One region of the Pseudomonas sp. JDS08PS003 genome, then DNA from elsewhere that is predicted to be linked to it. Evidence: riboswitches for the same ligand, from Rfam matches in the RefSeq annotation. Region 1 holds a riboswitch; each other region holds the start of a gene.
What was found. Region 1 has a riboswitch for cobalamin ahead of P7C00_RS20095 (CbtB-domain containing protein). Riboswitches for the same ligand answer to the same signal wherever they lie in the genome.

Region 1 (7,614 bases):
GATGTGGCTGGATTACGAGTCCATCGACGATGACAAGCGCAGCGCGCTGAAACTGGACCCCAAGGACCCGAAGAAAGACTTCGCCCATCAGTTGCTGGCGCGCTATGGCGAGCTCAATGCCAAGCCCGACCCGATCAATCGCTGTGACAGTGCCTATTGCTCGCGGCCCAATATCGACCCGGCGCTGCAGGATGCCGAGCAGGCCCTGAGCAGCCTGGCGTCGCGCCCGGCGGCGGGGCTCAAGGTCATCGAACAGTTGCCGGAAGCCACCCTGCTGCGGGTCCAGGCCCCGAGCGGCAAGCGCGAGTTCTACAGCATGCTGCGCAATCGCGCCCACAGTAACGTGGCTTTCATGCTGGGCGAGTCGCTACGCTACCAGCCGGGCCTGGACACCCTGACCATTTTCCCGGGCATTCTCAGCAGTTATCCGAATTTCATGTTCAACGTTCCCACCGAGCAGGTGCCGGCGTTTGTCCAGGCCATGCAAGAGGCCCGGGACGCTGCCGGCTTCGAGAAGATCGTCGATCGCTGGGGGATTCGCCGCAGTCATCCGCAGTTCTGGCAGTACTTCCACGACCAGACCCGCTATCTACAGGAAGTCGACCCGGTCGAGGCCGGCGTCATGGACATGAACCGTTACGAAAACCTCTGATACAGGGCCGCTATCTGTCCTCGGGCCGCCTACTGACGGGGCCCGGGGATGCCCTATACCAAGGTCTATCCCGACAAAAATACTAGGACTTTGTCAGCGGCGTCGATTGGCGTAAACTGCGCCCACGTCTGCGAGGAACCACCATGAGCGCCATAACCATTACCGACGCCGCCCACGATTATCTGGCTGATCTGCTATCCAAGCAGAACACCCCGGGGATTGGCATCCGCATCTTCATTACCCAGCCAGGGACTCAGTACGCCGAGACCTGCATCGCCTATTGCAAGCCGGGCGAAGAGAAACCCGAAGACAAGGCCCTTGGCCTGAAGAGCTTCACCGCCTACATCGACGCCTTCAGCGAAGGTTTCCTCGATGACGCGGTGGTCGACTACGCCACCGACCGCATGGGCGGCCAACTGACCATCAAGGCGCCCAACGCCAAGGTGCCGATGGTCAATGCCGACAGTCCGGTCAACGAGCGCATCAACTACTACCTGCAAACCGAGATCAACCCGGGGCTGGCCAGCCACGGCGGCCAGGTCAGCCTAATCGACGTCGTTGACGACGGCATCGCCGTGCTGCAATTCGGTGGCGGTTGCCAGGGTTGCGGCCAGGCCGACGTGACCTTGAAGGAAGGCATCGAGCGCACCTTGCTCGAGCGCATCCCCGAGCTCAAGGGCGTCCGCGACGTCACCGACCACACGCAGAAAGAAAACGCCTACTACTAAGGCGTTCGCTGCGAACTAAAAAACGGCGCCCCGTGAGCGCCGTTTTTTATGCCCGCAAGTCCCCCCCAAAAAAACTTCCGTAGGAGCCGGCTTGCCGGCGAATGGGCCCCCGAGCCTTGCACCGATACCGAGGACGCCTTCGCTGGCAAGCCAGCTCCTACAAAGGGGGAGAGGTGTCAGGGGCGATAGAGGTGCGCGTGTCCGGCGCGATACAGGGACGACTCGCTGAAAACATCCGTGGCCAGCACCCGGCCCACCAGGATCAGCGCCGTGCGCCGGAAACCCTTGGCCGCGACCTGCTCGGCAATGTCGGCCAGGGTCCCCAGGACCCAGTCCTGGTCCGGCCAGGTGGCACGATGCACCACCGCAATCGGGCAGTCGGCGCCGTAGTGCGGCAGCAGCTCGGCGACGATTTTCTCCAGGTGATTGACCCCCAGGTGAATCGCCATGGTGGCGCCGTGGGCCGCCAGGCTGGCGAATTCCTCACCGGCAGGCATGGCGGTCTTGTCCGCATAGCGGGTGAGAATCACGCTCTGGGACACATCCGGCAAGGTCAGCTCGGCCCCCAGCAGCGCGGCGCAGGCCGCTGTGGCGGTGACTCCGGGGACGATTTCGAAGGCAATGCCCAACTCCCGCAGGCAGCGGATCTGTTCACCGATGGCGCCATACAGGCTCGGGTCGCCGGAATGTACCCGGGCCACATCCTGTCCTTGGGCATGGGCTTCCCGGATGGCCTCGATGATCTGTTCAAGGTGCAGTTCGGCGCTGTTGATCACCCGCTCAGCACGGTGGCCTTCCAGTACGGCCTGAGGCACCAGGGAGCCGGCGTAGATGATCACCGGGCAGCGATGGATCAGGCGCTGGCCCTTGACCGTGATCAGTTCCGGGTCGCCGGGACCGGCACCGATGAAATAGACAGTCATGGCTGTCTCCTGTGAGAAAGGGGCTGGAGCCGTGCTTCAAATGAAGATTGCTCATGATCAAGGCGGGGGATTATCGAGGATTTTACCGGCAAGCGGCCATTGCCAGGGTGGCCTGGGCGTATTTCTGACGAGGGATCAGCAGTTGGGCCGGGCCGGGATGCAGCTGTTCGGCCATGGCCAGGGCAGCACTTTCGGCAACGCCGTAGCAGCCGGTACGTTCAAAGGCGATCTGTGAACGGTGGCTGAGGCGCAGGGCATAAGGTGCCAGTTGCATGCTGCTGAAACAGGTCAGTGGCAGTGCCAGTTGCTCGGCCAACTCCAGCAGACCGGGCTCGGCCTGTTTCAGGTCGATGCTCGCCAGGGCGAAAACCTGCTGCGTATCGATGCGATGGGCTTCCAGCACCTGATCCAGCAGCGCGCGCAGCGTGGTCACCGGGCAGCCTTTCTGGCAGCCCAGGCCGACCACCAGGGTCGACGCTGCGCGCACTTCGATCATGCCGAGTACTGATCCGTGTTCCTGCGCCGGAACAACCAGGCGCTGATCAGCCCGAGGGCCAGCCAGAAGGCGGCGTTGGTCAACTGCGAGGCGATTTTGAATTGTGCCTCCAGCTCTTCCGGGGCCAGCATCGAATGCACTTCCGGTTGTGGCGCGCCGATCACGTGAGGCACGGCGATGATGGCCGCGCCCAGCAGTTTCAGCAGCCAGTTGCCGGCGAACACGATCAGGGCAAGGCCCACGGCGGTGGAAGCGGCAGCGCCGACCCACCACACCTGGCGCTGTACCAGGTCGGCGGCGGCGGTGCCCGGCAACTCCGGTGGCAAGCCCAGGGTCGGCGCCAGGCAGAAGGTCGCATAACCCGCCAGGCCCCAGAGCAGGCCCTGGGAGGTGCGACTGGGCGCCCGCAGGGTGTAGAGCCCGGCCAGCATCAGGGCGAAGCCGACGGCCACCACCAGATTGCCGCCCGTGGTGGACAGCACTCGCTGCCAGCCATCTTCCGGTTCCCAGGCTTCGGCGTCGTGGCTGTGGCCGGCCATGGCGCCTTCGGCGTGTTCATGGACTTCTGCGGCCGGGGCCTTTTCATAGGTTTCCGCCTGCAGAATCAGCGGGGCCACCCAGAAGCTTTGCAGCAGGGTCAGCAGCAAGGCCGCCAGCAACCCGGTGAACCCTGCGGTTTGCGCAATACGCTTGATCATGTCGGCAGGTCTCAGTGGCAAGGGAAAGCAGCGCTGTGACGGGTGTCGTGGGCGGCGTTGTGCACCGCTTCGATATGGGAGAAGCCGGCGAAGTACACCAGGCAGGCGCCCAGCAGCGAAGCGCCGATGGCGGCCACCAGGCGCTGGCTCAGGGTGGAGGTGCTGCTGGTGGAATGGCTGGTGCTGCTGATGATCGACATGGCGCTTCCCTCTGGAGTGTCAGCGGGGAGAGTGGCGCAGGAAAACCCCGCGTGACCGGCACGCAGGGTTTGCAACAGCGCCCGCCCACCGCGGGTTTGTTATGTGTGTGTTGCGGGCCGGTCTCCGGGCTGGCGAGGGGCAGGGGCCGAGTCATGTCGGACCGTGCCGGCAAGTGTCGCCTTCCCATGCCTTGGCACAGTGGATCTGACACTTCGCTCGCTTACCGTTGCGGGGGCAGCACCGGACTGGTCACGGCTTTTGTAGTAAAGCACGTGATTCACCGGTTTCCCGTTTCACCCTGTGAAGGGCACCCGTAACAAGGCGCGTAGGAAATCATGGCCGGGGTAACGTCGTCAATTGCGGACGCCGGCGCATTGCCGATTGACCGTCCCCCGCGCTCTGCGTAGCCTTGCGCCTTCGAGGTTCTTCGACCAGCGGTCGAAGCTAAGAAGGGAACGCGGTCGATGCCGCGGCTGCCCCCGCAACTGTGAAGGGTTTCATTTCTGCAAGGCCACTGCATTCGCGTCCGGAACGCCTGCGGGAAGGCGCAGAAACCGCCAGTCCAATGACTGGCAAGCCCTCAGCCAGGAGACCTGCCTCGATCCCAGATTCTCACTACAACCGGGCGGGGTGATCCGGTGGCGAAATCTCCGCGCGCTCCTGCGCTGCGGCTCTCGTCCCGTTTGCCCGCCACCTTTGCCAAGGGGCATCCGATGAAAACACTGGCCAAACTTCCCGTCACCATCGTCACCGGCTTCCTTGGCTCGGGTAAGACCACCTTGCTGCGGCACATGCTGGACAACGCCCAGGGCCGGCGCATCGCGGTCATCGTCAACGAGTTCGGCGAGCTGGGCATCGATGGCGAGATCCTCAAGCAATGCTCCATCGGCTGCACCGAGGAAGAGGCCAGTGGCCGGGTCTATGAGCTGGCCAACGGCTGCCTGTGCTGCACCGTGCAGGAAGAGTTCTTCCCGGTGATGCGCGAACTGGTGGCGCGCCGCGGCGATCTGGATCACATCCTCATCGAAACCTCCGGCCTGGCCTTGCCCAAGCCCCTGGTCCAGGCCTTCCAGTGGCCGGAAATCCGCAGCGCCTGCACCGTCGATGCAGTGATCACCGTGGTCGACAGCCCGGCCGTGGCCGCTGGCACCTTCGCCGCGTTTCCCGATCAGGTGGACGCCCAGCGCAAGCTCGACCCCAACCTGGACCACGAATCGCCCCTGCATGAGCTGTTCGCCGACCAGCTGTCCAGCGCCGATCTGGTGATCCTCAACAAGACCGACCTGATCAACCCCGAAGACCTGGCCAAGGTGCGCCTGGAAGTGGCCGAAGAGCTGCCGCCAGCAGTCAAAGTCATCGAAGCCAGCAGCGGCCGCCTGCCGCTGGACGTGCTGCTGGGCCTGGGCGCCGGCTCCGAGGAGCACATCGACGGCCGCCACAGCCACCACGATCACCACCACGACGGTGACGACGACCACGACGATCACGATCACGACGCCTTCGATTCCATCTCCATCGAACTGCCCCAGGCCGACGAAAGCCTGCTGCTGGACGCCCTGACCCAACTGGTGGTCAAGCACGGCATCCTGCGGGTCAAGGGTTTTGCCGCGATCCCCAACAAGCCGATGCGTCTGCTGATCCAGGGCGTGGGCACGCGCTTCGACAAGCACTTCGACCGCAAGTGGGGGGCTGACGAAGCCCGCACCACGCGCCTAGTGCTGATCGGCCAGGAACTGGACGCCGCTCAGCTCGAAGCGCAACTGCGCGCCGCCCTCAGCGTGTAACCCATGCACCTGCTCAGGACCCAGCCCGGCGGTTTCGTGTCGGATGACAATATTGCCGACCTTGGACAGACCCCCGCCGAGCTGGTGATCCTGTGCAGCGGCGACTCCAGCCTGGCGCTGCTGGCGGACGCTGCCGAGCAATTGCCCGAGGACTACCCCAGCTTTCGCCTGGCCAACCCGATGCAGGTGCAGAACCATGCGTCGGTGGACCTGTATGTGGACGAAGTGCTGCGCCACGCCAAGGTGATCCTGATTTCCCTGCACGGCGGCATTGGTTACTGGCGTTACGGCGTCGAACGGCTGGTGGAACTGTCCCGACGCGGAGTGCAGTTGATCCTGGTGCCGGGGGACGATCGCCCGGACCCGGAGCTCAGCGACCTGAGCACGGTACCGGCCACCGAGCGTGATCGCCTGTGGCAATACTTGCGTCAGGGCGGCCGCGATAACGCCTTGAACTTCTATCGTTGCCTGGCCAGCGGCCTGCTGGGGCGCGACTACCCCTGGAGCGAACCGCAGACCCTGCCACGCACGGCGATCTATCACCCACACAAAAGCCAGGCCACCCTCAGCGACTGGCAGGCCGATTGGCAGCCCGATCAAGCAGTGGCGGCGCTGCTGTTCTACCGTTCCCACCTGCAGGCGGCCAACACCGGTTTTATCGATCTGTTCTGCCAGCGCCTGCAGGCGGCGGGGCTCAACCCCTTGCCGATGGCCGTGGCCAGCCTCAAGGAAGCCGGTTGCCTGAGCCAGGTGGAAGACTGGCTGGATGCAACCGCGGCCGGGGTGATCCTCAATACCACCGGCTTTGCCCAATCCAGCCCCGAAGCCCCGCACCTGCGGCCGTTCCGGCGCAATATTCCGGTGATCCAGGCCATTTGCGCCCAGGACAACGAACCCGGCTGGCGTGACAGCGAGCAGGGCCTGGGGCCGCGGGACCTGGCCATGCACATTGCCTTGCCGGAACTGGACGGGCGCATCATCAGCCGGCCCATCAGTTTCAAGGACCTGGCCTGGCGCAGCGAGCGCAGCCAGTCGGATGTGGTCTGCTATCGCGGCCAGCCCGAGCGCATGGATTTTGTCGCCGAACTGGCTCGACGCTGGGTCGAGCTGGGACGCCTGGACAATGGCCAGAAGCGCATTGCCCTGGTGCTGGCCAACTACCCGACCCGGGATGGTCGTATTGGCAACGGCGTCGGCTTGGACACCCCGGCCGCCGCGCTGAACATCCTCAAGGCCCTGCACGCCGAAGGCTACCCGCTGCCGGCCGAGTTGCCCGCCAGCGGCAGCGAGCTGATCCGGCAACTGCTGGGCGGGGTCAGCAACGACCTGGACAGCCTCGACCAGCGCCCGTGTCAGCAAAGTCTGGCCCTGGACGACTACGCGGTGATGTTCCAGGCCTTGCCGGAAGCCAATCGTCAGGCCGTGCTAGCGCGCTGGGGCGCACCGCAGCAAGACCCGATGTTCCGCGACGGGCGGATGATGATCGCTGGCCTGCGCTTTGGCCTGACCTTCGTCGGCATCCAGCCGGCCCGGGGTTATCAGGTGGACCCCAGCGCGGTCTATCACGACCCGGATCTGGTGCCGCCCCATGGCTACCTGGCGTTCTACTTCTGGCTGCGCCAGACCTATGGCGCCCATGCGCTGATCCATGTCGGCAAGCACGGCAACCTGGAATGGCTGCCGGGCAAGGGCGTCGGCCTCTCGGAGAGTTGCTGGCCGGATGCGCTGCTGGGCCCGCTGCCGAACATCTACCCGTTTATCGTCAACGATCCGGGGGAGGGCGCCCAGGCCAAGCGCCGCACCCAGGCGGTGATCATCGACCACCTGATGCCGCCCCTGACCCGTGCCGAAACCTACGGCCCGCTGCGTAATCTGGAGCTGCTGGCGGACGAGTACTACGAAGCCCAACTGCTGGATCCACGTCGTGCCCGGGAGCTGCAGCGGGACATCCTGCAACTGGTGCGCGAGACCCACATCGACCGCGAGTTGCAACTGGGCGAGCAGCTCGACAGCGACGCCGATGCGGCGATCTGGCTGCCGCGCCTGGACACTTACCTGTGCGACCTCAAGGAATCGCAGATCCGCGATGGCCTGCATGTGTTCGGCGAATCCCCTGACGGCCGACTGCGCAT
Region 2 (7,614 bases), 1.9 Mb from region 1:
GGCATCGGCGTCGACCACCGAGTAGTGGCCGTAGTCGACCTTCTTCGCGCTGTCGATCTGGCCGATGTAGCGGAGTGCACCACCCACTCCCCACTGACGATCCTCGGACTCGTAGCCCAGTCGCGAGCGGGCGAAGAAGCCGGGGATATTGCTCAGGGTCACGCCGTTGCGCGACTCCAGCAGATTGCGGGTCAGGTCCGCCGAGAGGTTCCATCGCGGGCTGAACTGCCAGCGGCCGTCGACCTCCATGCCGCGCACCTTGATCCGCCCCTCGCCATTGACCCAGTGGATGCCATCGAGGGCGATCAGGTCGTCGATCTTGCGCTGGAAGGCGGTGACGCTGGCGTTGAACTCGCCGGCCAGCAGGCTGCCCTTGTAGTCCAGGCCGAGTTCAGCATTCAGGCTCTTTTCCGGCTTGAGGTTGCGGTTGCCTTGTTCGTAGTCCTCGTTGACGAACAGCTGCTCGGCGTTGGGCAGCTTGAAGGCGCTGCCGTACTGGCCGCGCAGCTGCCAATGGGCATTGAGGTCGTACAGGGAGGTGAGCATGCCCACGGTGGCGCTCTCGCCGCCGCTCATCTTCTCGTGGCGGATGCCCAGGCTCGGATGCCAGTCGGGCAGGGCCGCGAACACCGGCCGCAACTGGGTGTACAGGGCATTGGCCTGGGCCTGGTTATTGTCGATCTTGAGCACATCGTCCTGGCCCTTGAACCACTGGTTGTCGGTGCCGAACACCAGCACATGGCCGCCGTCCAGCTCGGCCTTGCCTTCGGCCTGCAGGCCCCAGTCGGTGAAGCCCCAGTAGTCGTTACGGTTCCTGGTCACCAGACTGCCGTCTTTGAGGCTGTCGATCTTGGTGTAGCGCGTGTCCCAGTCGTTGACATGGCCCTTGATGAAGTAGCTGAAGCGCTCGCTCAGGCGCTGCTCGAAGGTCGCGGTGGCGATCTGCTGGACGCGGTCGTTGGTGGTTTTCTTGTTGTTCACCGGGCGGGCGAAATCCAGGTTGGCATCGCTGTACTGGTAGAACAGTTCCAGGCGCGAATCGTCGGCGAAGCCCTGGATCGCCTTGGCGCCGAAGGTGGTCACTTCATAGGCGCGTTTCTTGTCCCGGGTGCTGGCGCTGTAGGCGCTGTTGCGATAGGGCTGGTAACCATCGGAGACGTTGTGGCTGACATAGGCCAGCAGGCCCAGGTCGCCCAAGCCGTTGCTGAGGATGCGCTCCACCCGGGCATCGCCGCTTTGGCCCATGAAGCTGTCCAGGCCCAGGTTGACCTCGCCGGAGGTGTCGCGGGTCTGGGGGCTGCGGGTGACGATGTTGATCACCCCGGACACCGCCTGGGTACCGAACAGCAGGCTCTGGCCGCCCTTGAGCACCTCGATGCGCTCGATGGCATTGGCCGGCAAGGTGTCCAGGTACAGGCCGCCGTACAGGCGGTTGTTCAGGCGTACGCCGTCCAGCAGGATCAGGGTGTCGTCGTTGCGGCCCCCAAGCAGGGAATAGGTGCCGTAGTCGAAGGGGCCGTTTTTCGGCGCGACGTAGAGGCCGGGCACGTACATCTGCAGGACCCGGGTGATGTCGCTGCTGGGGCCGGCGCGTTCGATCTGCTGGCGATCGATGATCTCCACCTTGCTGCCGTACCTGGCCATCTCGGCCACGGTGGTGGATTCCACCGAAGGCGCGGAAACGAACTGCTGCTCCAGTTGCAAGCCGCCGTCCTCGGCCAGCAGCAGGGGGCTGAACAGGCAGCCCAGCAGGGCGCCGCCCAGGGAGCGGCGCGGTGCACGCCAGTCGCAGGCAGGGTAAGTGTTGAAGGTTGTTGTCATTCTTGGTCTTCTCGAAAGTGTCTTCGGGAAGCACGCAGGAGAAGGTATCGGCCACAGGCACGCGACCATACCGGCCCATGCCCGCCCACCGCAGGATTGCCAAACAGAAGTTCCAGGCCGGTCTCCGGGCTTGCGAGTCTGGCGGCATTCGCCTTCCCATACCTTGGGTACAGTGGCGTGTTGAATGCAGCACTCGCTTACCGTTGCGGGGGCAGCACCGGACTGGCCCTGAAGGGGCGCACCGGTTTCCCGTTTCACCTCGTGCACGGCGGCATGAGGCACCTGAAACTGGGCGGCATATGAACATTCGCCCCGGCGTTCGTCAATCTCGTGGCTACAGGGGCAGGGCGGCGCCAGGCGCGAGGGCGATTCCGGACGGGCCCAGAGGCCGCGCCGGGCAGGCCAACAGTGGCACGGCGCGTACCGAGTCCCCTGGCTGCAGTTGCAGGCGTTTGGCGGTTAGGCGGTCCACTAGCAGGCAGCCCGAAACCAGGCGCCCAGGGGCGGCGGTGATGCGGCAGCTTTCCAGGCGGCGGTTGTGAATCAGCCACACCGGCGCCTGTTCGTCCGGGCGGCCCACCAGCAAGGGCAGGGTCTGGCTTTCACGCACGCTGCGGATCTTCGCCACTTCGGCCTCGATCAGCGGCCCGCCGTCGAAGATATCGATGCAGCCCTGATGGCTGAAGCCTTCGTCGCGCAGGATGTTCACCGCCTGCTCGGTGCTCTGGTGGGCCTGGCCGATGGCCGCCTGGGCCTGTGGGCTGAGCAGGCAGGTGTACAGCGGCTGGCGCGGCATCAGTTCGGCGATGAAGGATTTGCTGCCATGGCTGGACAGGCGATTGGCCTGCTGGAAGTCCATCTTGAAGAAGTGTCGCCCCAGGCTGTCCCAGAACGGTGAGCAGCCCTGGCTGTCGAGCTGGCCACGCAATTCGGCCACCAGCTTGTCGCCGAACAGCGCCGGGTGCTCGGCGACGAACAGCAAGCGTGCAGTGGACAGCAGGCGGCCGGTGTAGCCCTGGCGCTGGTCGCGCCGCAGAAACAGCGAGCACAGCTGGGATTGCCCGGTCATCTCGTTGCACAGGAACAGGGTCGGAACCTGCTTGTCGATACCCAGCCCCGGGGCTCTGCCACGGGTGATGCCGACCCGGTAGTTGTAGCAAGGCTCGCGCAGGCCGATGGCGCCGCTCAGGCCACAAATGCCGATGACTTGCTGGTCGTCGTCCTCCAGCACGAACAGGTAGTCGGCATCGGCCCGTTCCACCTGGCTGGCGAAGGTGCGCTGAGCCCAGCGCAAGCGATGGGCCAGGCGCTCGGGGTCGGTGGAGAGGTTGTTCAACTCGCGACAGCTGCCTTCCAGCAAGGCCAGCACCCCCGGCAGATCGGTAACGCGGATCGGACGGACGATCATCGGTGGACTCCTTGCAGCGGTCCCGGGCAGCGCAGCAACAGCGGGCAACTCATAACGCGATTCCCCGTACCGGTTCGCCCGGTGTCAGTTGCAGGGCCTGGAGCATCGACAGGTCGAGCCCGACCACATCGCCCGGGGCTTCATCCAGGGGCGCGACAATGGCGCGAAATCCTTGCAGTCGGTCATTGCTCAGCAACCAGTGGCGACCGCGGCCGCTCTGGGGGCTGAGGTAGCTGATCGCGACCCGGCTCTGAACGATCGAGCGTAGCTGGTTGTTGCGGGCTTGCAGGGTCGGTCCGGCATCAAACAGGTCCACATACTGGGTAGGCGCAAAACCCTCGTCGACCAGGATGTCGCAGGCTTCTCGCGCATAGGGGTGAATCTGTCCGATGCAGTCCTGGGCCGACTGCGGCAGCATCGGGATGTACAGCGGGTACTGGGGCATGAGTTCGGCCAGAAAGCCCCGGCCCTGCAGGGCGCACAGGCGTTCGGCCTCGATGTAGGGCAGGTCGAAGAAGTGCTGGCCCACCGCCTCCCAGAACGGCGATTCGCCGGCAGCGTTGCTGTAGCCGACGATCTCGCTGATGGTGCTCTCGGCAAAACGCTGGGGGTGAGCGGCCATGAACAGCAGGCGCGCCCGGGACGTCAGCTGCGCCAGGGGCGTGCCCGACAACGCCGGGTCCACATGGAAGCTGCGCAGCAGGGTCTGTTCGCTGAGGTCCTGGCACAGGGACAGGGTCGGCACCCCGTGCTCGATGTTCAGCTCCCTGGAGCTGCTGATGAAGGGCCGGTTGCGCAGGCTGTAGAACGGCGCGGCAAAGCCCGCCGTGGCGAGAATGTCGGAGCAGCCGTGGAGCAGGCCGCTGGCAGGGTCCTCAAGCACCAGAAAGTAGTTCTCCGGGCCCTGGCTGGCCTCGGCCTTGGCGAAGGACGCCAGGGAGTCGAGGATCTTTTCCCGCAGGCAGGTTTCGTCATCCACCAGGGACGTTACGCCCAGCAGGCGTTCGCGGGCCAGGCGCCGCAGTTGGGGCAGATCGAATAACGCCACGGGACGCAAGGCCAGCATGGGTGCACTCCTGTATCAAGGGCCGCTCGCCCCGGGGGCGAACATTGGCCAGACATCACTGTCGGTTACCACGCAGTTCCACGGCCACGGCATCCGGCGGCCTGTCCCCGGGCGGCTCTTGGCGGCTGCCTCGGGGGGAAGCGCGACGCCATCCGGCGCCGCAGGGAAGTCACTTAGGGTTTGAGCGGATCGGGCAGGGCGGCACCGCTGCCCAGCTTGTTCAGCAGGAACAGGTAGACCAGCCCGGCGACTATCCAGATGGCGCCGAGTTTCTGCGCATCCACGCCCATGTTGTACATGATGGCGCTGACGATCACGAAGCCGATCACCGGGCAGATCAGGTGACGCACCACCTGGCCGGATTTCTGCCGGCGCCAGTAGAAATTGATCACCGTGATGTGCAGCAGCATGAAGCCGCTCAGGGCGCCGAAGTTGACCAGTGAGGTCAGGGTGTCCACCGAGTTGATGAACAGGTAGCAGATCAGCAGCGACAGCACCGCCACCAGGTAGATGCTGATGTGCGGGGTGTTGTGTTTCGGGTGGACCTTGGCCAGCACCTTGGGCAGCTTGCCGTCCCGGGCCATGCCGAACAGCAGGCGCGATACCGCGGCTTGCGAGGTGATGGCCACCGCCACTCCCCAGGCCAGCGCCGTGGCCACCCCGGTGAGGGTCGCCAGCCAGCTGCCGGCGGCCAGTTCGGCGATTTCATAGAAGGCGGTGTCGGCGGACTTGAAGCCCATGCCGGCGGCCAGGTCGGTGGCGATCCAGGTCTGTACCACGAAGATCGCCCCCATCACCACCAGGGTGATCAGGGCGGCGCGGCCGACGCTGCGGCCCGGGTCGCCCTTGACCTCTTCGGCCAGGGTCGAGATGGCGTCAAAGCCCAGGAACGACAGCACCGCAATCGATACGCCCTGCATCAGCATGCCGAAGTGGAAATTTTCCGGGCTGTACAGCGGCGCCAGGGTCAATTGGCCGTTGCCGGTGCCACCGTGCAGAGCGTTCCAGGCGTAGAACAGGAAGATCCCCAGGACCACCAGTTGTGCCAGCAGGAACAGGATGTTCATCCGCGCGGTGAAGGTGATACCCCGCAGGTTGACGAAGGTAGCGCTGACCAGGAACGCCAGGATAAAGCCGACCTTGGGCACTTCCGGGTACAGGTGGTTGAGGGCCATGGCCGCGTAGACGTAGAGCAGCGGCGGGATCAGCAGGTAGTCCAGGAGCATCAGCCAGCCGGCGAGAAAGCCCACGTGGGGGTTGAGGCCGCGCTGGGCGTAGGAGTAGACCGAGCCGGCGATGGGGAAGGCGCGGGCCATGGCGCCGTAGCTCAGGGCGGTGAAGACCATCGCCACCATGCCGATGATGTAGGCCAGGGGCACCATGCCCGGGGCTTCCTGGTTGACGTAGCCATAGACCCCGAACGGGGCGATGGGGATCATGAAAATCATCCCGTAGACCACCAGGTCGCGCAGGCTCAGGCCACGCTTGAGTTCCTGTTTGTAGCCGAATTCTTCAATCTCCATGAAGCAGTTCTCCTTGTAGCCAATGTAAGTGGGCGCATCCGGCGGCGAGGGTCGTCATTGACGCCTCGTGCGCCGGTCTGTGTTTGAACCTGGCAGGGTTAAAGACACACCACAGCGGTTTTTCTTGTTGTTGTACCTGTCCTGCAAACAGCCTTTGTTGCGTTCAAGCGTCTTTCAATATCCGTTACAGCAGCGGCGCCAGACAGTCGCTCCAGTGCTGCACCGCTTCAGGGCTGCGCAACAAGTCGTTGCGCACCTCGATCAGTACCGATTCCAGGCCCCGGGCATCACCGTGCACCGGCACGGTCATGTCGCTCAAGGGGTTGATCTCGTAAGGCTGGTTGCCCGCCACCTTTATCGGCAGGGTCCACAAACCTTCCAGTATTCGCGCCGCGTAGGCCGTGGCACTGCCATACAACACGCCGACTTCCAGCGCACGTGGCTGGCTGTAGTAGATCGGGGTGAAGCTGTGAATCCCCACCACGCGCACCTCGCGGCCTTCGGCCAGGCGCCGGTCGATGAGCCGCTGCAGACGCTGGTGGAACGGCGTGAACAGTTGCTGGCGGCGGTACTCGCGGGTGGCTTCGTCCAGGTGCTGATTGCCCGGCACCTGATAGATCTCGCTTTGCAGCGGGATGCTGTCGGGGGCATGTCGCGGCCGGTTCAGGTCGATCAGCAGGCGCGAATAATTGGCCGCGATCAGGGTTGCGCCCAGGGCCTGGGACAGGCTTTGGGCCAGTTCCAGGGCGCCCGGGTCCCAGGCGATATGCTCCCGGGCCGCCACCGGGTCCAGGCCCAGGTCGTGCAGGGCCGGTGGAATGTAGTGGCTGGCGTGTTCGCACACCAGGATCAGCGGATGCGTGGAGTCTTCGCGGAACAGGCGATAGGCCGGCTCGGTGTAGAACCCCAGCTCGGCAGGTTTAGTACAGGTGTCCATAGTGCTCACAGAGATCGGCAGCGGTCAGGTGCTCGGTCAGGGACACTTCCTTTTGTTTGACGGCGAAATAGGTGCTCAGCAGCTCCGGCGGCAGGGTCTGCAGCAACTCCGTGTTGCTGCGCAGGCATTCCAGGGCCTGGGTCAGGGTGCCGGGCAGGGGCACGATGCCGCTGGCCAGGCGCTGTTCGGTGCTCAGCTCGTCGGGGACCTTGTCGGTCACCGCGTTGAGGGGCAGCTTCTGTTCAATGCCCAGGCGTCCGGCGATCAGGATCACGGCCATGGCCAGGTGTGGCGAGGCGGTGGCGTCCAGGGCACGGAATTCCAGGTTGTACTGCGGCGCCACGGGCTTGCCGCCGATGTCCACGGTGGGGCAGATGCGCAGCGAGGCTTCGCGGTTGCGCAGGCCCAGGCAAGCGTAGGAGGCGCTCCAGTGATGGGGCAGCAGGCGCTCATAGGACAGCGGCGTCGGCGCGGTGAAGGCACACAGTGCCGGCAGGTGCTTGAGCACCCCGGCGGCCCAGTGCTGGCCCAGCCGCGACAGGTCGTCGCCGCTGACCGCCTGGGGATCGTAGAGCAGTGGCGTGCCGTCCAGGTCCTGCAGGCTCAGGTGCAGGTGCACCCCGTTGCACACGGCGTCCGCCGCGGTCTTGGGGGCGAAGCTGACCCGTTGCCCCAGTTGCCGGGCAATCTCCCGGGTGATCTCGCGCACGTTCACTGCGCGGTCGGCGGCGGCCAGGCCCTGGGTCGGGCGACAGGTGATCTCGTATTGCTGCTTGCCGTATTCGGGGAGGAACATTTCCGGTTCGACACCGGCCGCCCGCAATGCCGACAGCAGCCAGCCACCGAAGGCCGCGCCCTG
Region 3 (7,614 bases), 870 kb from region 1:
CCTGCTCCAGTACCTCACGCACCCGATAGCCACTGCGCCGCCAGGCCTCGGCGTGCTCGGCATAACAGGGCGACAGGACCCCAACCTTGCCCGCCCGCCGCAGCCGCGGCAGCAGTTGGATCGCCGCCTGGGAACCGGCCACCGGCAACACCTCACTCGCGCCGTAGTAGGCGCAGGCCGCTTGCTCCAGGCCATCATCGGTTTCTGGCAGGCGCGCCCAGGCACGCAGGGGAATGGGCGGCAGAGGAAATGGCCAGGGCGCCAATCCGCTGGACAGATCCAGCCAGGCCTCTTCGGCGATTCCGTGTTCCTGGGCCGCCTTGCGCAACCTTCCACCGTGCTCAAGCATAGAATTCAGCCCCCAGGCACAGAAACAACAACCACAGCCAGACACCTCGCTGCACCAACTGCCAGCCGCGATCGATGGAGTCGGCACTCGCCGGCTCGCCTTCGCCCAGTTGCGGGCGCTGGTGCAACTCACCGTGATAAATCGCTGCGCCGCCCAACTCGACCCCCAGGGCACCCGCTCCAGCCGCCATCACCGGGCCGGCATTGGGACTGTCCCAGGTCGGGCCCTGGCGCCACCAGCATGTGAGCGCCAGGCGGGTCTTGCCCAGCAAGGCATAGGTCAGGGCCACCAGCCGTGCAGGAATGTAATTGAGCAGGTCGTCGATTCGCGCCGCCGCCCAGCCGAAACGCTCAAAACGCTCGTTGCGATAACCCCACATCGCATCCAGAGTGTTGCTCAGACGATAGAGCACCACCCCTGGCGCACCGGCCACGGCGAACCAGAACAAGGCGGCGAACACGGCATCGCTGCCGTTTTCCAGCACCGATTCAGTGGCTGCCCGCGCCACTTCGGTGGCGTCCAGCTCACGAGTCTCACGGCTCACCAGAAAGCCGACCCGATGCCGGGCTTCATCCAGGTCGTCACTGCGCAAAGCCTGAGCCACCGGCTCGACGTGCTCGCCGAGGCTGCGAAGACCCAGGGCGCAATACAGTGCAACGATCTCCACCAGCCAACCGATGTAGGGCAGCCAGGACAGGGCCGTGGCCAACAGGGTCAAGGGCAGCACCGCCAGTACCCAAGCCGTGACCCCATGGCTGCGCCAGCCTCGGCCGGCGGCGTTGAAACGTTGCTCGATACGATCCGCCACACGGCCAAAGGCCACCAGCGGATGCCAGCGCTTGGGTTCGCCCAGCAGCGCATCCAGCGCCACCCCGGCGACACTCAGCAACGCCACACTCATTGACTCACTCCCCAGTAATTCTCATACAGCAACTCACTCAATGGCCGGGGTTGCGCCCAGCCCTGCAGCGCCAGCATCGGCGCCGGATAGAACTCGGTAACCGGTCCCAGGCACAACACGGCCAAGGGTTTGGCGCCGGCGGGTAATCCCAGCAGGTCGGCCAGGGCCTGGGGCTCGAACAGCGAAACCCAGCCCATGCCCAGGCCTTCGCTGCGGGCCGCCAGCCAAAGGTTCTGAATGGCACAGGACAGCGAGGCCAGGTCCATTTCCGGCAGGGTCCGCCGTCCAAAGACATGCCGCTCGCGCCCATCCATCAACGCCGCCACCAGCACCTCGGCACAGTCATTGATGCCTTCGACCTTGAGCTTCATGAACTCGTCGGAACGCTCCCCCAACGCCTCGGCAGTGCGCACCCGCTCCTCCTCCACCAACTGCTGGATTCGTCCACGCAGTGGTCGATCGCTGATACGGATAAAGCGCCAGGGTTGCATCAACCCGACACTGGGCGCCTGATGCGCCGCTTCCAGCAAACGCTGCAGCAGCTCGGGCGCGACACTGCCACCGGCGAAGTGACGCATGTCCCGGCGTTCGGCAATGGCGCGATAAACCGCCTCACGCTCCGCCGCAGAAAACCCCTGCTCACTCACCTGCCACGCCCTCTGCAGAAGCCGGCACGAACAACGCCGCCACCGCCGCCGGATTGGACGGAAAGTAAAAGTGCACATAGGAGGCAGTCATCCGCCCATCGCGATACACCGCTTCCGCACCACGACCACCATTGGGACTGATGCCACGGGCAATCGGCTCGAGTTGCGTGCTGGTCAGGGAATGATGATAGGTGTGGCCACGCAAGCTGCCCTCCGGCAACTCCACCGCTTGCAAGGCCAGGGCCGCCAGGCGTTTTTGCATCACGGCATCGCCGGGCAGCAACCCCAAGAGATTGGCACGCAGCCCTTCGACGTCGGTCAGGGAGTCCAGCAAATACAGCATGCCACCACACTCCGCGAGCAACGGCTTGCCCGCACCATGGTGAGCACGAATAGCGCCCAGCATCGCGGTGTTTTGCGCCAGTGCCTGATGGTGCAATTCGGGGTAGCCACCGGGCAGGTACAAACTGTCCGCCTCCGGCAACTCGGTGTCATGAATCGGCGAGAAGAAGCTCAACTGCGCGCCCATGGCCCGCAACAGATCCAGGTTGGCGCCATAGGTAAAGGCAAACGCCTCATCCCGCGCTACGGCGATTCGCACACCCGCCAGCAAAGGCTCGCAGGGCTCCGGCGTGGGTGCGGCAAAGCTCACTGCCGGCGGCAGTGCCACTTGGCAACTGCTGGCCAGGGCTGCAGCGGCGGCATCAAGACGCAGGTCCAGATCATTCAGTTCGCTGGCCTGCACCAGCCCCAAATGGCGGCTGGGCAGCTCGATGTCAGTCTCCCGGGACAAGGCTCCATACCAGCGCAGTCCCTCGGTGAGGCTGCCTTCAAGCAACTGCGCGTGACGCAAGGTGCCTACCCGGTTGGCCAGCACCCCAGCGAACGGCAGGTCCGGCTGATAGCGGGCCAGTCCCAGGGCCAGCGCACCAAAGGTCTGGGCCATGGCGGTGCCATCGATCACCCCCAGCACCGGGACTCCGAAATGCCGTGCCAGATCCGCGCTGGAGGGCGTGCCGTCGAACAGCCCCATGACCCCCTCGATCAGAATCAGGTCCGCTTCGCCCGCAGCCTCCCAAAGCAAGCGGCGGCTTTCTTGCTCCCCGACCATCCACATGTCCAGCTGGTACACCGGAGCACCGCTGGCTCGCTCAAGAATCATTGGATCGAGAAAATCCGGACCGCACTTGAATACCCGTACCTTGCGCCCCTGGTTGCGGTGCAAACGGGCCAATGCCGCGGTCACGGTGGTCTTGCCCTGGCCGGAAGCCGGCGCGGCGATCAATACCGCCGGGCAATGACGAACATCGGTCATGAATTCACACTCACAGCTCAACACCTTTCTGCGCCTTGATACCGGCCTGGAACGCATGCTTGATCATGCCCATTTCAGTGACGGTATCCGCCAGCTCGATCATCTCCGGCTTGGCGCCGCGGCCGGTTACCACCACGTGCTGCATGGGGGGACGGGCCTGCAGGTCACTGAGCACCTGATCCAGATCCAGGTAGCCGTGCTTGAGGGCGATGTTCAACTCGTCGAGTACTACCAGGCCAATCTCCGGGTCGTTCAGCAGCTCCCTGGATACCGCCCAGGCCGCTTCGGCCGCAGCAATGTCGCGCTGGCGATCCTGGGTTTCCCAGGTGAAACCCTCACCCATCACGTGAAACCGCACCTGCTCTGGAAAACGCCGGAAGAACAACTCTTCGCCGGTGCTGTTACGGCCCTTGATGAACTGCACCACGCCGCACTGCATACCGTGGCCCATGGACCGCGCCAGCATGCCGAAGGCCGAACTGCTCTTGCCCTTGCCATTGCCGGTCAGCACCAGCAACAAGCCACATTCGTTGGGCGAGTTGGCGATGCGCTCATCGATCACGGCTTTTTTGCGCAACATGCGCGCCAGATGGCGTTCGTCACGATCGGGGGATTCACTCATGGGGCAGCTCTCCGTTGGGGCTGGGGAACGGCGGGCAGGAAAAGAAAGAGACGGCGCTAGCCTGGCATCGCCCACCGTGATGCCGTTGGATGGATCAGGCCGGTCTCCGGGCTCATGAGGGGCATCGCTGCCGGGCTGCGCGCCTTCCCATGTCATCGACACAGTGGCATCTGGCACAGCCTTGACTCATCTACCGTTGCGGGGGCAGCGCCGGAATCGTTGCCGTGTCCATCGCTGGAACAGGCACTGACCGGCTTCCCTGTTTCACTCTGTCGACCACGGGCCACAGAGCACCTGAAACAAGTCGCGAAGGTTAGAGGGTTGGGGGTGGAGCGTCAATTAAAGCCGGCCGTCGCACATCGCACAAAACTGCACTGCATCAACAAACTGGCGCCAATCTTGTGCCACACTCAGAGCAATGATATCAAATAGCCACATTCCGGGACCCAGGTCCTGCCACACAACAATAAGGGGTGAGTTCGATGCAAGGCATGATCATCAGCAATCCAAAGCTGGAATTCCTGCGCCCGATGCTGGAACGCTGGTTCGATTGCATTGACCGCTACAACGCAGTCCGCGGCGATAACGAAACCCCGTACTGGTTCGATGAAAAGGCCAACCTGGGATTACTCTCCGCGGCCGCCTGGATGGCGGAGATGATCAGCCTGGAACACAGCCCCAGCAAGAAGCAGCAGGAGGAAGGTGCTCGCAACGCTCGTACCGACCTGTATCTGGCCACCAAGGACGAACGCGCTTATATCCAGACCACTCAGCGCTGGCCACGGGTCAACAGCCTGCACCTGACCCAGCCATTGCTGGACATTGCCAGTGACGCCAAAAAGATCAGCTATCCCAGCGACCTGAGGCTCGGCTGCCTGTTTGTAGCCCCGCAAAAAGCCCAGCACAGCGCCTCTCCCGAAGAACTTCAGGACATGCTGGACGAGTTGCAAAAGGAGCACTGCTGCGCCGTAGCCTGGTACTTCCCCTACGCCTACCGCAAGCTGCATAACGAAAGCGGCCACTACCATCCGGGTATTGCCGTACTGTTCAAGGAGGCCCGCTGATCAGGCGGAACCATCGACTGGCTATGCTCCTCTATGACTACGACGTTCGTGCACTCATAGGGAAATCAGCATGCTCAAGCTTCAACACACCTTGCTTATCGTTATCGCCGCCGGCCTCACCGCCTGCGGCGAAACCTCCAGCCTGCAAGTCTCAGACGGCACCGGACCGAACCCCAAGCTGCCGGAACCCAATCCCACGCTGATCCCCACGGTCAATATTGCCCCTGCCATCGGCTGGCCCCAAGGCGCAAAACCCACGGCCGCAGCCGGCACCCAGGTTGCCGCCTTCGCCGAAAACCTCGACCACCCACGCTGGCTGTATGTATTGCCCAATGGCGATGTATTGGTAGCTGAAACCAATGCACCACCCAAGCCGGATGACAGTCAGGGCATTCGTGGCTGGATCGCCGGAAAAGTAATGGGCCGAGCCGGCGCAGCCGTCCCCAGCGCCAATCGCATTACCCTGTTGCGGGACCAGGATCACGACGGCGTGGCGGAAACCCGCAGCCTGTTCCTGGAGAACCTCAACTCCCCCTTCGGCATGACCCTGGTGGGCAATGATCTATATGTGGCGGACACCGACAAGCTGCTGCGCTTCCCCTATCAGAACGGTGACACCCACATCAGTGCAGCCCCCACCAAGGTGCTCGACCTCCCCGGCGGCACACTCAACCACCACTGGACCAAGAACGTCATCGCCAGCAAGGACGCAAGCAAGCTTTATGTCACCGTCGGCTCGAACAGTAACGTTGGGGAAAATGGCCTGGATAAAGAAGAAGGCCGTGCGGCCATCTGGGAAGTGGATCGGGCCAGTGGCAAGCATCGCCTGTTCGCCACCGGCCTGCGCAACCCCAATGGCCTGGCCTGGGAGCCGGTCAGCGGAGCGCTATGGACCGCAGTCAATGAGCGCGACGAAATCGGCAGCGATCTGGTTCCGGATTACATCACCTCGGTCAAGGACGGGGCTTTTTATGGCTGGCCCTTCAGTTACTACGGGCAACACGTGGACGTGCGGGTCAAGCCACAAAACCTCGAGCAGGTGACCAAGGCAATCGCTCCGGATTACGCCGTGGGCCCACATACGGCCTCACTGGGCCTGACCTTCGCCGAAGGCAGCAAACTTCCCGCCCCCTTTACAGAAGGCGCCTTCATCGGCCAGCACGGGTCCTGGAACCGCAAGCCCCACAGCGGCTACAAGGTGATATTCGTGCCTTTCAGCGCGGGCAAACCCCAGGGACAACCAATCGACGTACTCAGCGGCTTTCTCAATGCCGATGAAAAAGCCCTGGGGCGCCCGGTCGGGGTAGTCATCGATCAGCAAGGAGGCCTATTGGTCGCCGATGATGTCGGCAACAAGATCTGGCGGGTATCCGCCGCCAAGGCGCCCTGAGTTCAGCGCTTGCGGCACAGGGTCAGGCCATCCCCCAGGGGCAGCAGTGACAAGTCGATGCGCGAGTCATCCTTCAAGGCACGATTGAGCGCCTGGATGGCTCGGGTATCCTCACTGGCGGCATTCGCCTCCAGCACTCGCCCGCTCCATAGCGTGTTGTCGAACACCACCAGCCCCCCAACTCGCAGCAAACGCAGGGCGAACTCCAGGTAGGCCGGGTAATTGGCCTTGTCCGCATCGATAAAGATCAGATCGAAAGACTCAAGCGGGCCCGCCTGCTCCAGGCCAGCCAGGGTCTCTAGCGCAGGCGACAGGCGCAGGTCAATACGCTGGTCGACTCCCGCCTCCTTCCAGTAACGACGGGCGGTGGCATTGTAGTCACCGGGAATGTCACAACAGGTCAACGAACCGTCGTCGGGTAGCGCCTGAGCCATGCACAAGGCGCTATAGCCGGTGAAGGTCCCGACCTCGAGGATCCGGCGAGCACCGGTGAGCTTGATCAGCAGCGCGAGGAACTGCCCTTGTTCCGGCGCCACTTGCCAGCGCGCATTGGGCAGCGCCTGGGTTTCGTCACGCAAACGACGCAATAGGGGCGTCTCACGCAGTGAAACGTCCAGCAGGTACTGATAAAGGGCATCGTCGAGGTTGAGAGTACGAGCAGTCACGAGCACCTCGACAGGGAAGGCTTATGGATTGTGCGCCAGATGTTCCGGCTGCAGTACACGCTTGGCGCTCAGGTAGGCCTTCTGCCAATAGGCCTTGGACAGACTGTCGAGCTTAACGGTGCCACCTGTGGCCGGGGCGTGCACGAAACGTCCTTCGCCAACATAAATCCCGGCATGGCTGACCTGAGAACCGCCATTGGTGGCAAAGAAGATCAGGTCACCGGTCTGCAAGGCATTCTTGCCCACATCCGGCGCCTGCATGCCAATCATTTCCCGAGTCGAGCGCGGCAAGGAAATACCCGCCGCATCACGGTAGACATAACCAATCAGACCGCTGCAATCGAATCCGGAGTCCGGAGTATTGCCACCCCAGCGATAAGGCGTGCCTACCAGGCCCAAGGCGCGAAACAGCACGTCTTCGGCAACCGGAGAAAAAGCCTGGGAGGAGTTGAATACCGGAGCACGTACCACAGGCGCCGGAGGCGGTGTACGGCTGGCGCAGGCACTGAGCAGTGCAGCGAGGGCAATAAGCGCAAAACGGGCCGAGGTCGACATAAGCTGAACAATCCTGATCGGGATGCGGCTTTCTCTGCCGTGGTACTGAAAACAAAACCGCGTAAGCAGGGCTTACGCGGTTAGTTTCAACAATAGATCAGGATTC

Region 2: linked by a shared signal. The riboswitch ahead of P7C00_RS12265 (TonB-dependent receptor plug domain-containing protein) and the one ahead of P7C00_RS20095 (CbtB-domain containing protein) in region 1 are both predicted to bind cobalamin.
Region 3: linked by a shared signal. The riboswitch ahead of cobO (cob(I)yrinic acid a,c-diamide adenosyltransferase) and the one ahead of P7C00_RS20095 (CbtB-domain containing protein) in region 1 are both predicted to bind cobalamin.

Annotation. Positions count from the first base shown of each region.
Region 1 is NZ_CP120724.1:4,531,639-4,539,252, reverse strand. It holds gene P7C00_RS20120 (fatty acid cis/trans isomerase) at 1-652, shown strand, start outside; gene nfuA (Fe-S biogenesis protein NfuA) at 796-1,380, shown strand; gene cobM (precorrin-4 C(11)-methyltransferase) at 1,557-2,303, opposite strand; gene P7C00_RS20105 (cobalamin biosynthesis protein) at 2,386-2,799, opposite strand; gene P7C00_RS20100 (CbtA family protein) at 2,796-3,497, opposite strand; gene P7C00_RS20095 (CbtB-domain containing protein) at 3,509-3,697, opposite strand; cobalamin riboswitch at 3,795-4,028, opposite strand; cobalamin riboswitch at 4,102-4,314, shown strand; gene cobW (cobalamin biosynthesis protein CobW) at 4,412-5,482, shown strand; gene cobN (cobaltochelatase subunit CobN) at 5,486-7,614, shown strand, end outside.
Region 2 is NZ_CP120724.1:2,669,894-2,677,507, forward strand. It holds gene P7C00_RS12265 (TonB-dependent receptor plug domain-containing protein) at 1-1,890, opposite strand, end outside; cobalamin riboswitch at 1,919-2,122, opposite strand; gene P7C00_RS12270 (arginine N-succinyltransferase) at 2,156-3,229, opposite strand; gene P7C00_RS12275 (arginine N-succinyltransferase) at 3,279-4,295, opposite strand; gene P7C00_RS12280 (APC family permease) at 4,469-5,818, opposite strand; gene P7C00_RS12285 (N-formylglutamate amidohydrolase) at 6,003-6,755, opposite strand; gene P7C00_RS12290 (glutamine synthetase family protein) at 6,739-7,614, opposite strand, start outside.
Region 3 is NZ_CP120724.1:5,405,984-5,413,597, forward strand. It holds gene cobD (threonine-phosphate decarboxylase CobD) at 1-349, opposite strand, end outside; gene cbiB (adenosylcobinamide-phosphate synthase CbiB) at 342-1,250, opposite strand; gene bluB (5,6-dimethylbenzimidazole synthase) at 1,247-1,897, opposite strand; gene P7C00_RS23855 (cobyrinate a,c-diamide synthase) at 1,890-3,212, opposite strand; gene cobO (cob(I)yrinic acid a,c-diamide adenosyltransferase) at 3,223-3,834, opposite strand; cobalamin riboswitch at 3,914-4,147, opposite strand; gene P7C00_RS23865 (hypothetical protein) at 4,317-4,898, shown strand; gene P7C00_RS23870 (sorbosone dehydrogenase family protein) at 4,969-6,288, shown strand; gene P7C00_RS23875 (class I SAM-dependent methyltransferase) at 6,291-6,953, opposite strand; gene P7C00_RS23880 (C40 family peptidase) at 6,975-7,508, opposite strand.